DNA from 4 places in the Nesterenkonia sp. AN1 genome. Region 3 is predicted to be linked to each of the others. Evidence: riboswitches for the same ligand, from Rfam matches in the RefSeq annotation. Region 3 holds a riboswitch; each other region holds the start of a gene.
The links. Region 3 has a riboswitch for S-adenosylmethionine ahead of BG28_RS04740 (flavin reductase family protein). Riboswitches for the same ligand answer to the same signal wherever they lie in the genome.
Positions count from the first base shown of each region.

Region 1: linked by a shared signal. The riboswitch ahead of BG28_RS03655 (O-acetylhomoserine aminocarboxypropyltransferase/cysteine synthase family protein) and the one ahead of BG28_RS04740 (flavin reductase family protein) in region 3 are both predicted to bind S-adenosylmethionine.
Region 2: linked by a shared signal. The riboswitch ahead of BG28_RS02610 (LLM class flavin-dependent oxidoreductase) and the one ahead of BG28_RS04740 (flavin reductase family protein) in region 3 are both predicted to bind S-adenosylmethionine.
Region 4: linked by a shared signal. The riboswitch ahead of BG28_RS12680 (nitrite/sulfite reductase) and the one ahead of BG28_RS04740 (flavin reductase family protein) in region 3 are both predicted to bind S-adenosylmethionine.

Region 1 covers NZ_JEMO01000005.1:77,991-81,018, reverse strand. The annotation lists gene BG28_RS03675 (FAD-binding oxidoreductase) at 1-40, opposite strand, end outside; gene BG28_RS03670 (linear amide C-N hydrolase) at 134-1,117, shown strand; gene BG28_RS15600 (hypothetical protein) at 1,065-1,421, opposite strand; SAM riboswitch class IV at 1,873-2,006, shown strand; gene BG28_RS03655 (O-acetylhomoserine aminocarboxypropyltransferase/cysteine synthase family protein) at 2,138-3,028, shown strand, end outside.
Region 2 covers NZ_JEMO01000004.1:59,745-62,772, forward strand. The annotation lists gene BG28_RS02605 (ABC transporter substrate-binding protein) at 1-174, opposite strand, end outside; gene BG28_RS02610 (LLM class flavin-dependent oxidoreductase) at 241-1,629, opposite strand; SAM riboswitch class IV at 1,696-1,812, opposite strand; gene BG28_RS02615 (DUF805 domain-containing protein) at 2,041-2,574, shown strand; gene BG28_RS02620 (hypothetical protein) at 2,599-3,028, opposite strand, start outside.
Region 3 covers NZ_JEMO01000006.1:183,761-186,788, reverse strand. The annotation lists gene acs (acetate--CoA ligase) at 1-1,365, opposite strand, end outside; gene BG28_RS04740 (flavin reductase family protein) at 1,381-1,911, opposite strand; SAM riboswitch class I at 1,920-2,006, opposite strand; SAM riboswitch class I at 2,183-2,269, shown strand; gene BG28_RS15790 (acyl-CoA dehydrogenase family protein) at 2,275-2,943, shown strand; gene BG28_RS15785 (hypothetical protein) at 2,913-3,028, shown strand, end outside.
Region 4 covers NZ_JEMO01000024.1:37,904-40,931, reverse strand. The annotation lists gene BG28_RS12690 (sirohydrochlorin chelatase) at 1-398, shown strand, start outside; gene BG28_RS12685 (sulfurtransferase) at 395-1,231, shown strand; SAM riboswitch class I at 1,306-1,402, shown strand; gene BG28_RS12680 (nitrite/sulfite reductase) at 1,407-3,028, shown strand, end outside.

The DNA of each region.
Region 1 (3,028 bases), on a different contig from region 3:
CGCGCAGGATCATCGGGACGTCAGGGTCAGAAGCGGTCATGGAAGCTGAGTCTAGGTCAGGGTTGACCTCGGGATATGGCCTGGAACACACTGAGGCCCAACGAACGCCCCGGATCGGGGAGAGGCGGGTCTGATGTGCACACGAGTGGTCTACCTGGGCGAACAGGACCGTGTGCTGACCGCCCGGTCCATGGACTGGAACGCCGACCTGGGGACGAATCTGTGGGTCTTCCCGCGCGGTCTCCCGCGGAAGGGAGGAGCCGGGCCGCGCTCGCTGACCTGGACATCTCGCTACGGCAGCGTGATCGCCACCGGCTATGACGTCTCGACCACCGATGGGATCAATGAGTGCGGCCTCGTCGCCAATGCGCTTTGGCTGGTGGAATCGCGCTACCCCAGGCTCGATGACGTCCGGCCGAAGCTCTCCCTCGGCGCGTGGGCCCAGTATGTGCTGGATAGCTGCGCCACCGTGGCGGAGGCGGTGGAAGTATTGGCCCGGGAAGACTTTGCCGTGGTCACCGCCGGGGTGCCAGGGCAGCCGCGCGAGGCGACCATGCACCTGTCGATCTCCGATGCTTCTGGGGACAGCGCGATCTGTGAGTACCTGGACGGGACGCTGCAGATCCACCACGACCGGGCGCACCAGGTGATGACCAATTCGCCGCCCTTCGCGGAACAGCTGGCGGTCGACGCCTACTGGCGCGGGATCGGCGGGACCGTGATGCTGCCGGGCACCAACCGCGCCGCAGACCGCTATGTCCGGGCCAGCTTCTACGTCAACGCGGTGCCCCAGGTCGAGGACCGCACCATCGCGACCGCGGCGGTGTTCGGAGTCATCCGCAACGCCTCGGTCCCCTATGGGATCTCCACCCCGGGGCAGCCGAACATCTCCTCGACCCAGTGGCGCACCGTGGCGGACCACAAGGACCGCCGGTACTACTTCGACTCCGCGCTGCGGCCCAGCGTCATCTGGGTCTCGCTGGACCGGCTCGCGCTCGGCGAAGGCTCCGGGGTCCGCCGTCTGGTGCTCAGCGAGGGGCCGCCCGAGGGTCACGTGGGAGAGGTCAGCGATCTGTTCGAACCGGCCGAGCCGTTCGCGTTCCTCGGTCCTGAGTGACCCGTGCCAGCGTGGGATCCTCCGTCGGTGCGGTTCCCTCGGTCTGACCTCGAGCCGAGGGCCGCGCGTGGGTCCGGACCAGCAGAATGGTCAGAACCGAGCCGATGAACGGTGCCAGGACCATCAGGAACGCGAAGGCGATCTTGGGCGCGAGGTCAAGGCTCTGGTTCCGGACCAGCTCCACCGCGGCCCAGAGGAGAGCCGTGGCGTAGGCGATCGGTATGCCCCACCACGCAATGTCGATCCAGGAGGAGTCGATCACTGGATTAAGCGCAATCACTGCGGGAGATGTCGCAGAAGGCATGAGATGGATATCCAATATTTTGGTTCTCTATTTCGAAAGAAACGCTACATTCTCTCGGGCCGGGAAGCCAGTGACCGTCGGCTTCACGGAGCTGGGGCAGACGGGGTGACCGTCCACTGTGGGGCCTCGGCATCACACGCATCGGGCGCGAGGTCTGCGTCGCACTCCTCCGGGACCGGGTAGCTGATCGACTGCGCAGTGCTTGCCCCGACGAAGACCTCGTCCCCATCGGCGTAGTCCTCCCCGTGGAAGGAGATCCCGGATCCGGTGGGGGATTCCGCAAGGATCTCGGTCGGGAAGAGCGCATGGGGGAGAGTCCAGAGATGGAGCGCCTCGACCCGGCAGCAGCGCCACGGATCCTCGCCCGTCGGGCGCCGAACATGACGAACTGCGAACCCGCCGGACCCACCGCACTTGCACCGGAGCATTCCGCGATGCAGACTTATCCCTAGGTCAAGAGTGCCAGCGCAAAACCCCGGTTTGCTGGCCGGCAACCCTCCAGTTCGCGGTGGGGTGCCCCGGGTGACGACCTGGTTGCGGCAGTCCCGGAGAAGATCCAAGGACTGACCGTGGCAAGCGCGGGCCACACACCAGTGCGGGCCCTTCACCCCAGTCCTCAGGACAGGGCCGTACAGGATTCGGCGCCGGCAACACGCTCACCGGCAGCGACGTTCAGATCCGGTCCAGATCCTGGGCCGCATTGAATGGAGAATCCCTTGAGCCACGAGAACACCTGGCAGTTCGAGACCCAGCAGATCCACGCCGGCGTCGCCCCCGACCCGGTCACCGGAGCACGGGCACTGCCGATCCAACAGACCACCTCCTTCGTCTTCCCGGACACCGCCGCGGCCGCGCGCCGCTTCGGCCTCGAGGAGATCGCCCCGATCTACTCCCGCATCGGGAATCCCACCGTCCAGGCGGTGGAGGACAAGATCGCCGCCCTCGAAGGCGGAGTCGGGGCGCTCGCCGTCGGCTCCGGACAGGCCGCCACCTCGCTGGCACTGCTGAACATCGCCCACGCCGGCAGCCACATCGTCGCATCGCCCACGCTCTACGGCGGCACACAGAACCTCTTCAAGCACACCCTGCCGAAGTTCGGCATCGAGGTCTCCTTCGTGGAGGACCCCGATGACCTCGAGTCCTGGCGCGCCGCCACCCGGGAGAACACGGTGGCCTTCTTCGGCGAAGCCGTGGCGAACCCGCGCGGCGACGTGCTCGACATCGAAGGCGTCGCCTCGGTGGCGCACGAGTTCGGCGCGCCGCTGATCATCGACTCCACCCTGACCACGCCCTACCTGATCCGGCCCTTCGACTTCGGCGCCGACGTCGTGGTGCACTCGGCCACCAAGTTCCTCGGTGGGCACGGCACCGCCATCGCCGGGGTGATCGTGGACTCCGGACGCTTCGACTACTTCGCCCACCCCGAGCACTTCCCCGGCTTCTCCACACCGGATGAGAGCTATCACGGGCTGGTCTTCGGCCGCGATCTCGGATCCGAGGGGATCTTCGGAGTCAATCTCTCCTTCATCCTCAAGGCCCGGGTCCAGCTGCTGCGCGACTTCGGACCGGCGCTGTCCCCGCACAACGCCTTCGAGATCAACCTCGGG
Region 2 (3,028 bases), on a different contig from region 3:
GCCGGACTGAGGGCCGTCAGCGGGCTGCCGGTCGGCAACCTGTTCGGCGCTGACCAGGCCGGAGGTGCCACTGCAGGCGGTGAGTACGGTGGCGCTGAGGATCGCCGCAGCGCTGAGCGGGGTCCTGAATCTCTGTCTCTTTTTGGGTGCGTTCAGGTGGGGCGGGGTGGTCATGGTGCTCCTTCTCGGAGTGGTTCAAGCAGAGAGGACGTGGGCGCGAGTGGCCCGGGACGTCACAGATCAGACAGTCGCTGGGACCTGCGCGAAGGCTCCGCGGTAGCGGGCGCCGGGGTGGGTCGCGGGCAGCCGATCACGGCCGAAGAGCTTCTGCCGCAGCGTGCCCGGAGTGTATTCGCGCTGAGCCAGTCCGCGATCGCGCAGCACCGGCAGCACCTTCTCGGCGAACTCCTGGAAGGATCCGGGGATCACCCAATTGACGACGTTGACCCCGTCGATGCCGGCGGCCTGCCACGCCTCCAGCTGGTCAGCGATCTGCTCAGGCGTGCCGACGATCCGGTTGCTGCGGTTGGAACGCCAGGCGATATCCGCCACCAGCGGTTCACGATCGGTGATCGTCTTGGAAGCCCATTCGGTGAATCCGCGCCGGGTGTTGGTCTGCACGTCCTTCAGAGGCGTCTCGGGCGGGTAGACGCGTCCGTCGGGATCCACCAGGGCAGCATGCGCGAGGTAGCCGTCCAGCGAGACGAACTCTTCGGCTTCCTTGAGCTTTCGCTGCGCCTCTTCTTCGGTGTCACCGATGATGAAGCTCAGCCCCTGGAAGAACTTGATGTCCTCTGGGGCGCGTCCGGCTTCCACGGCCCGGGCACGGGTGTCTTCGATCTGCGCCTTGGCGACTTCTGGGTTCGGCGCCCCCAAGAAGACGGCTTCGGCGTTGCGTGACGCGAAGTCGCGACCAGAGACGGAGGAGCCGGCCTGGAACAGGACCGGGGTGCGCTGGGGTGAGGGTGAGGGCAGATGTGGGCCTTCCACCGAGTAGCGCTCGCCCTGGTGGTAGATCTTGTGCACCTTGGCCGGGTCTGAGTACCGGGATCCCGCGCGGTCGTTGATCACTGCACCCTCGTCCCAGGAGCCTTCCCAGAGCTTGTAGGTCACATCGACGTATTCGTCGGCCCAGCGGTAGCGCTCGGAGTGCTCGGTCAATCGCGGCATGCCGTAGTTGCGTGAGCCGTTGTCCTGCATCCCGGTGACGATGTTCCAGGCGATCCGACCCTTGGAGATGTGGTCCAGTGTGGAGATCTGCCGGGCGAACTGGAACGGGTGGGACTGGAAGACGTTGGAGGTTGTGGCCAGGCCGATGTTCTCCGTCACCACGGCGAGCGCGCCGAGCAGCACGGTTGGATCATTGGACGGGATCTGCAGGCCCTCGTTGAGGTAGACCGAGTAGTCGGCATCTGAGTCCCCGTAGTGGCCGGAGACGTCGGCGAAGAACATGGCGTCGAACTTTGCCGCCTCCAGGATCTTGGCCAGATTGACCCAGGTGTCCACATCGGTGAACTCCGTCTGGTGGGCATCCTCGCGCCGCCACTGGCCGTGATGGATGTGGCTGTTCGTGTTCATCACGAAGGCGTTGAAGTGCAGCGGAGTGGGGGCGGAGTTGCTGTCAGGCATGAGGTTTCCACGTCTCTTTCGGACCGTGGCACCGCGCAGCGTCCCGTGCTCGGGGCGGATGCGCAGGCACCGTACTTGCCCGGGACGGTTGTGACACCGGGCCGAATCATCACCTGGAGCACCCCACTACGGTGAGAGGGTTGCTGTCCGGACAGCCAGGGCTTTCGTCCGGAACTCGTGATTCCTTGGTTCAGCGTAGAACGCACTCATTCCAAGTGCAAGACTTGATCATATTTACTGACATATATCGACACGTTGAGGATGGGCTCCCTGCGACCGGAGTCGCACCCGGTCAAATCCCTGACTGACACTCAAACATCGAGCTCACCCGCATTCCACGGGTCTTCCCAGACCAGCGCGATGCACCGTAGGGTTGAACATACCTGAGCGTCGACACCGGAGTGAGTAACCGTGAGCAGCTACAGCACCGATCCATCCCAGACCACCCCCACCTCCGTTCCCCCATTAGATGAGCCGCTCTACGGCGCCACGCTGGGCCAAGCCGTGCGGCGCTTCTTCGGCAAGTACACGCACTTCAAGGGGTACGCCTCGCGCAGCGAATACTGGTGGGTGCAGCTCTTCACGAACGTCGTCACCGGCGTGATCTCGATCCCCTACCTGCGCACCTACGACCCCACCCTCGGACGCTTCGACCTGACGGAGGGCACCGGAAACGTCGAAGGCCTGGTCCTGGCGAGCGCGCTCGGCGCGTTCATCTGGGGCCTCCTGACGTTTATTCCGATGCTTGCACTGAGCTGGCGCAGGTTGCATGACGCGGGACTCCCAGGACCCACGTACTTCCTGGTGCTGATCCCCTTCGTCGGCCCAATCGTCCTTATAATCCTGATGATCCTGCCGACTCGGCCTGAGAAGCACATCCGAGCTTGGGAGTACCCGACGGAACCAGCACCCGAGGCCCAGAATGCAGGACGCACCCTCCCTTAGGCTCTCCGCCTCGTCAGTGAGACCTCAGGACTTCAGCAGCCGCTCCCGCTCGGCCTCCACGTCGTAGTCCGCGGCGGGCCAGCGCAGCTTCAGGTCTGAGAACGCTGCGATCAGCAGCTCCTGGACCGCCAGCCGGGAGTACCACTTCCGGTCCGCTCCGATCGCGTGCCAGGGGGCGTGGTCGGCGTCGGTGGCTTCCATGACCCGCGAGTAGAGCTCCTGATACGTGTCGAACTCGGCCCGCGCGTCGGCGTCGGAGGGGTCGTACTTCCAGTGCTTCTCCTTACGGTCCAGCCGGGAGACCAGCCGGTCCAGCTGCTCCTCCTGGGAGATGAGCAGCTTGACCTTGATGATGACGAAGCCCAGCCGGACCAGTTCGCGTTCGAAGAGGATCAGCGCCTCGATGCGACGCTCGATCTCTTCCGGGCTTTCGCTGCCGGTGATGCTGGGCACC
Region 3 (3,028 bases):
GAGCCCAGCGTCCTCCGGGCGCGGGGAGAGCACCGTGGACCCGGATTCGGACTGCCACCAGGTGTCCACCATCGGAAGCGCCGGTCGGCCGGCGTCGTCGGTGGTGTCTCGACCGATCTCACGGCGGATCCAGTGCCAGGCCTCGGGGTTGACGGCCTCGCCCACGGTGCCTGCGAGTCGGACCGAGGAGAGGTCGTACTGCGCCGGGACCCCCTCCGGGAACCAGCCCATCAGGGAGCGCACCAGGGTGGGGGCGGTGTAGTACGTGGTGACGTGATGGCGTTCGATGATCTCGAAGTGGCGGCCCTCGTGCGGGGTGTTGGGGGTGCCCTCGAAGATCACCTGGGTCGCACCAGCGGCCAGCGGCCCGTAGATCTCATAGGTGTGCGCGGTGACCCAGGCCAGGTCGGCGGTGCACCAGTGGACGTCCTTCTCGCGCCGGGCCGGATCGGGGTGGGCGAAGAGCCGCAGGTAGCTGTAGAGCGCACCGGTGAGGTAGCCGCCGGTGGTATGCACCAGACCCTTGGGCCTTCCGGTGGTCCCGGAGGTGTACATGATGAACAGCTCGTTCTCGGCGTCGAAGAACTCCGGGATGTGCTCGGCAGAGGCGGTCTCCACCACGTCATGCCACCAGAGGTCCCGTCCCGGGGTCCATTCCACGACCGAACCGGTGCGCCGGATCACCAGGACGTGCTCGAGGTTGCCGCCGTGCTCGGCCGTGGCCCCGGCGACGGCGGCATCGGCATTGGCCTTCACCGGCACCGCCTTGCCGCGGCGGTATTGACCATCGGTGGTGACCAGCAGCTTCGCACCGGTGTCCTCGACCCGGAACTTCAGCGCCTCCGCGGAGAAGCCGCCGAAGACCAGCGAGTGCACCGCGCCGATCCGGGCGCAGGCCAGGGTGACCACGATGGTCTCGACCAGCACCGGCAGATAGATCACCACGCGATCCCCACGGGTGACCCCCATGGCGCTCAGCGCATTCGCCGCCTGGTTGACCCGCCGGCCCAGCTCGGCGTAGCTGACGTCCGCGCGGTCTCCCGGCTCGCCCTCGAAGTGCAGCGCGATCTTCTCCCCGCGTCCGGCGGCGACATGGCGGTCCACGCAGTTCACCGCGGCGTTGAGCGTTCCGCCCTCGTACCAGCCGATCTTCGGGCCGCGTCGGGTCACCGAGCTCGGCGGGGTCCAGGAATGGGTGGTCTCCCAGGGGGTGGACCAGTCCAGCAGGTTCGCCGCGTCGGACCAGAAGGCCAGACGTTGGTCCTCATCCTGCGGATCCGCCCAGGTGTGCACGGCGGCGGGATGCGCCGGATCTTCCGGGACGCTCGCGTCTGCGGGCACGGTGGAGCGAGGGTGGGTGGTCAAGAAGGGTCCTTCGGGTCAGCTCAACGGGGCCAGGGTCTTGAACTCGTGCTGGTGGAAGACCAGCCCGGCGGCACCCTCGGTGAAGCCCAGGTCCAGGATCTCGAGCACGATGATGTCGTGGTCCCCGGCGCGGACCTGGTCATAGATCCGGGTGCGCAGCCACATCGGCACGCCCTCGAGCAGCAGCGCCGAGCCCTGGAGCTGGTAGTCCACCCCGGTGAAGCGGTTGGCGCGGTCCTTCGAGGCGATCTGCCGGCACAGCCCGTTCTGATCGCGGCCGAGCACCGAGATTCCCAGTTCCCCGCCGCTGCGCTCGAGCTTCGGCCAGGTGGAGGAATTGTGCTGCACCGCCAGGGTGACCAGGGGCGGTTCCAGCGAGACGCCCACTGTGAAGGTGGACGCGATGATCGCCTCGGGGGTCCCGTCGATCTCCGCGCCGACCGCGACGATCCCCTGCGGGAACTGCGCCAGGGCATGGCGCAGCGCAAAGGAGTCCACGCGAGATGCTGCGGTGGGGTTCTCGAGGGTGCGTGCAGGGACAGACATGCGAATCAACTCCATCGGTCCTGGCGTTAGCACCCGGCGTATCCGGGTTGCTGCGGCGTCTCTGAGCCAGATCTCTCAGCCGCTCGGGATGGTTACAGGTCCACGCTACGCGTGGTCCCGCCGACCAGCAAGAATCGCTCGCACTGTGAGACGCCACATGACATTCCGCCGCCAGACGCAGCCCGGCAGTGTGCAGCAGCGGCAGAGTTCAGACGTGCGGCGTCATGTGAACTTGACGAATCAGTCCTTGCGCACTCTATATTTAGCGTCATCACCATCCAGAGCGACCGAGGGATCTGGCCCGCAGACGTCGCAGCAACCCGGGAATGCCGGGTGCTACCGCCAGAATCGATGGAGGAAAGAATGAACATTCAACTGCCTGTGCCCCAGATTCTTCGCGACGCCATCGAGCGCGTGGGGCTCTCCGCGCTCGACCGAGAGCGCAGCCGGGAACTCGCCCGCAGTGAGGTCAGGGAGCTCGTCTCCTGCGGCATCGGACGGCTTCGGGTGCCCGAGTCGGCCGGGGGCCACGGACTGGACTGGGTTCAGACCACCGAGGTCCTTGTGGAGCTCGCAGCCCAGGACAGCAACATCCCGCAGGTGCTGCGCGGCCACTTCGCGGTCCAGGAGGATCTGCTGTGGCGCTCAGGTGCCGCACCAGGTTCTGCGCCCGAGGCCGGGCCCGTCGTGCAGCGCTGGCTCGCGCGGCTGGTGGCGGGAGAGCTGGTCGGCAACGCCTGGACCGAGCCGGGGAAGGGTGGCTTCCACCAGTCCGGCACCGTGGTCAGCGAGACCGCCCACGGGCACGTGGTCAACGGGGTGAAGTACTACACCACGGGTGCGATCTTCGCGGACTGGCTCGACGTCACCGCCCGGGATGCCGCCGGCAATGAGCTTGCGGTACTCGTGCGCCGGGACCAGCCAGGCGTGGAGATCGACGACGACTGGGACGGCTTCGGTCAGCGCACCACCGGATCAGGCACCGCCCGGCTGACCGACGCGTGGTGGAGGAGGCCGAGCTGCGCGGGCTGAGTGACCGCTTCCCGTATCAGACCGCGCTGTACCAGCACTTTCTGCTGATCGTGCTTGCCGGTGTCGCCGAGGCCGCGGCCCGTGA
Region 4 (3,028 bases), on a different contig from region 3:
CCGATCCCGACCGGGACATCATCATCCTCGGCGCGGCAGGCTCCTCCGACGGCTCGGCGGTCCGCGACTGCGAGACCGCCGCCGCGATGCTCGGGAGCCATCTCGGAGTCGAGGTCCACGAGTCCTATCTCTCCTTCGCGCAGCCCAGCGTCACCGCGGCGGTGGCGCGTGCCCGCGCCGAGCACCCTGGGCGGCGCGTGGTGGTGGCGAGCTATCTGCTGGCCCCGGGCTACTTCCAGACGCTGCTCGAATCGGCCGGCGCCGACCTGACCGCCGAGCCGCTGCTGGCTTCCGGTCGCCCCACGGCTCCGGCGCAGCTCGTCGACCTCGTGCTGGAGCGGTATTCCAAAGCCGTGCCCGTGCCGGCCTCCGCACCCCAGCCGCAGGAGGCGTCATGACCGGCGTGCCCACCTTGCCCGAGGTCAGCATCACCGTGGAGGAGCTCCGCGCCCTCCAGCGCACCGGTGCGCCGCTGACGCTGCTCGATGTCCGATGGCGGCAAGACCGCCCGGAGGGCCTTCCCGAATACCTGGCTGGGCACATCCCGGGTGCGGTGTTCGTCGACCTGGAATACGAGCTCAGCACCCCGGACCGGCCCGCAGGGGATGGCGCGCATCCGCTGCCCGACCCTGCCGCGTTCCAGGAGTCGGTGCGCCGCTGGGGCATTGGTCCGGAGGACACCGTGGTGGTCTATGACGACCTGAAGAACTTCTCCTCGGCGCGCGCCTGGTGGCTGCTGCGCCATGCGGGCCTTGCCGATGTGCGGGTGCTCGACGGCTCGCTGCGCGCCTGGGTCCAGGCCGGGCATGCCCTCGCTGAGGGCTTCGAGCTGCCTGAGGCCACGGAGGCGGAGATCAGGTTCGGGGCGATGAAGACCGCGGACCTGGGTGAGATCGCGGCCCTCGGATCCGAGGCGCAGCTGATCGACGCCCGATCCGCCCAGCGCTACGCCGGTGACGGGCGCATCCCGGGGGCGCTGAACGCGCCGGTCGCCGGGAACGTCGACGACCATGGACGGCTGCTCCCGGCTGCCCAGCTGCAGCAGTGCTACCTGGAGCTCGGGGTGAAGCCCGGGGTCCCCGTCTACTGCTACTGCGCCTCCGGAGTCCACTCCGCGTACGCGGTGCTCGCGCTCAGCGCTGCGGGCTTCGACCCGGTGCTCTTCCCCGGAGGATTCGGCCAGTGGGTCCACGGGGGAGACCGCACAGTTCACCCCACTCTTCGTCCATGAACTTTAATGACACATATATTTGATAAGTTCAGGTTTGTATTTTAGTGTGGAGTATCGCACCGCACGAGGGCGACCAACCATCCAGAGCGGCTGAGAGACCTGGCTCGACGACGCCGCAGCAACCCGGAACCGCATGCACATGCCGGGTGCTCACGCCGGGAACGATGGAGGCATTTTGTCGACCGATACAGCTACCACGACCGCCGCCAGCAGGCGGCCCGACCGTTCATCCCCACGGCCTAACGGCCAGTGGAAGATCGACGGCAAGGACCCGCTGAACCACAACGAGGAGCTCAAGCAGGCCGACGACGGCCTGAACGTCCGCGAGCGGATCGAACAGGTCTACTCCAAGGAGGGCTTCGACTCGATCCACTCCGATGACCTGCGCGGCCGCTTCCGCTGGTGGGGCCTCTACACCCAGCGACGCCCCGGAGTCCCCGCCGGTGCGCACAACTCGCTGCCCCCGGAGGAGGTCGACGACAAGTACTTCATGCTCCGGGTCCGGATCGACGGCGGCGCACTGACCACCGAGCAGCTGCGCGTGGTCGGTCAGATCGCCGTGGACTTCGCCCGCAACACTGCGGACCTGACCGACCGGCAGAACATCCAGCTGCACTGGGTGCAGGTCGAGGACGTCCCGGAGATCTGGCGCCGCCTCGAGTCCGTGGACCTGGGCACCACGGAGGCCTGCGGAGACGTTCCGCGGGTGATTCTGGGCTCTCCCGTGGCTGGGATCTGCGCAGAAGAGATCATCGACCCCTCTCCGGTGATCGCCGAGATCGCCCGCCGCTACATCGGGGACTCCACGCTCTCGAACCTCCCACGCAAGTACAAGACCGCGATCACCGGACACCCCAGCCAGGACGTGGTCCACGAGATCAACGACTTCGGCCTGGTCGGCGTCGTCCACCCCGAACACGGCCCGGGCTACGACGTCTGGGTCGGCGGGGGACTCTCCACCAACCCCCGGCTCGCCGAACGCCTCGGGGTCTTCACCACCGAGGACGAGGCGCCGGATGTGTGGCACGCGGTGACCCAGGTCTTCCGCGACTACGGCTACCGACGGCTGCGGCAGAAGGCCAGACTGAAGTTCCTGCTCAATGACTGGGGCCCGGAGAAGTTCCGGCAGGTCGTCGAGGACGAATACCTGGGCCACCGGCTCCGGGACGGGCTGCCTGCTCCCGCGCCGAGCCGCCCAGGGGACCACGTAGGCGTCCACCGGCAGAAGGACGGGCGCTACTACATCGGCGCCGCTCCCGTCGTCGGCCGGGTCAACGGGGAGCTGCTGGTGAAGCTGGCCGAGCTGCTGGAGGCCAACGGGTCTCACCGGCTGCGCACCACCCCGCACCAGAAGCTCGTGGTGCTCGACGTGCCCGAGCAGAACCTGGCCACGGTCAAGGCCGGGCTGAGCGACCTGGGTCTCGACCCCGATCCCACCGTCTTCCGCCGATCCACGATGGCCTGCACTGGCATCGAGTTCTGCAAGCTGGCGATCGTGGAGACCAAGACCACCGCCCAGAAGACGATCTCCGCACTGGAGATCCGGCTCGCGGACGTGGCCGATCAGCTTCCCGAGCGGCTCACCCTGCACATCAACGGCTGCCCGAACTCCTGCGCCCGCATTCAGACCGCCGACATCGGGCTTAAGGGACAGCTGCTGCCCGACCCCGACGGCGAGAAGACGCCCGGCTTCCAGGTCCACCTGGGCGGAGGGCTGGCCTCCTCCGATCGGGAGGATCCAGGGCTCGGTCGGACGGTCCGCGGCCTGAAGGTCACCGTGGAGGGGCTGGTCGACTA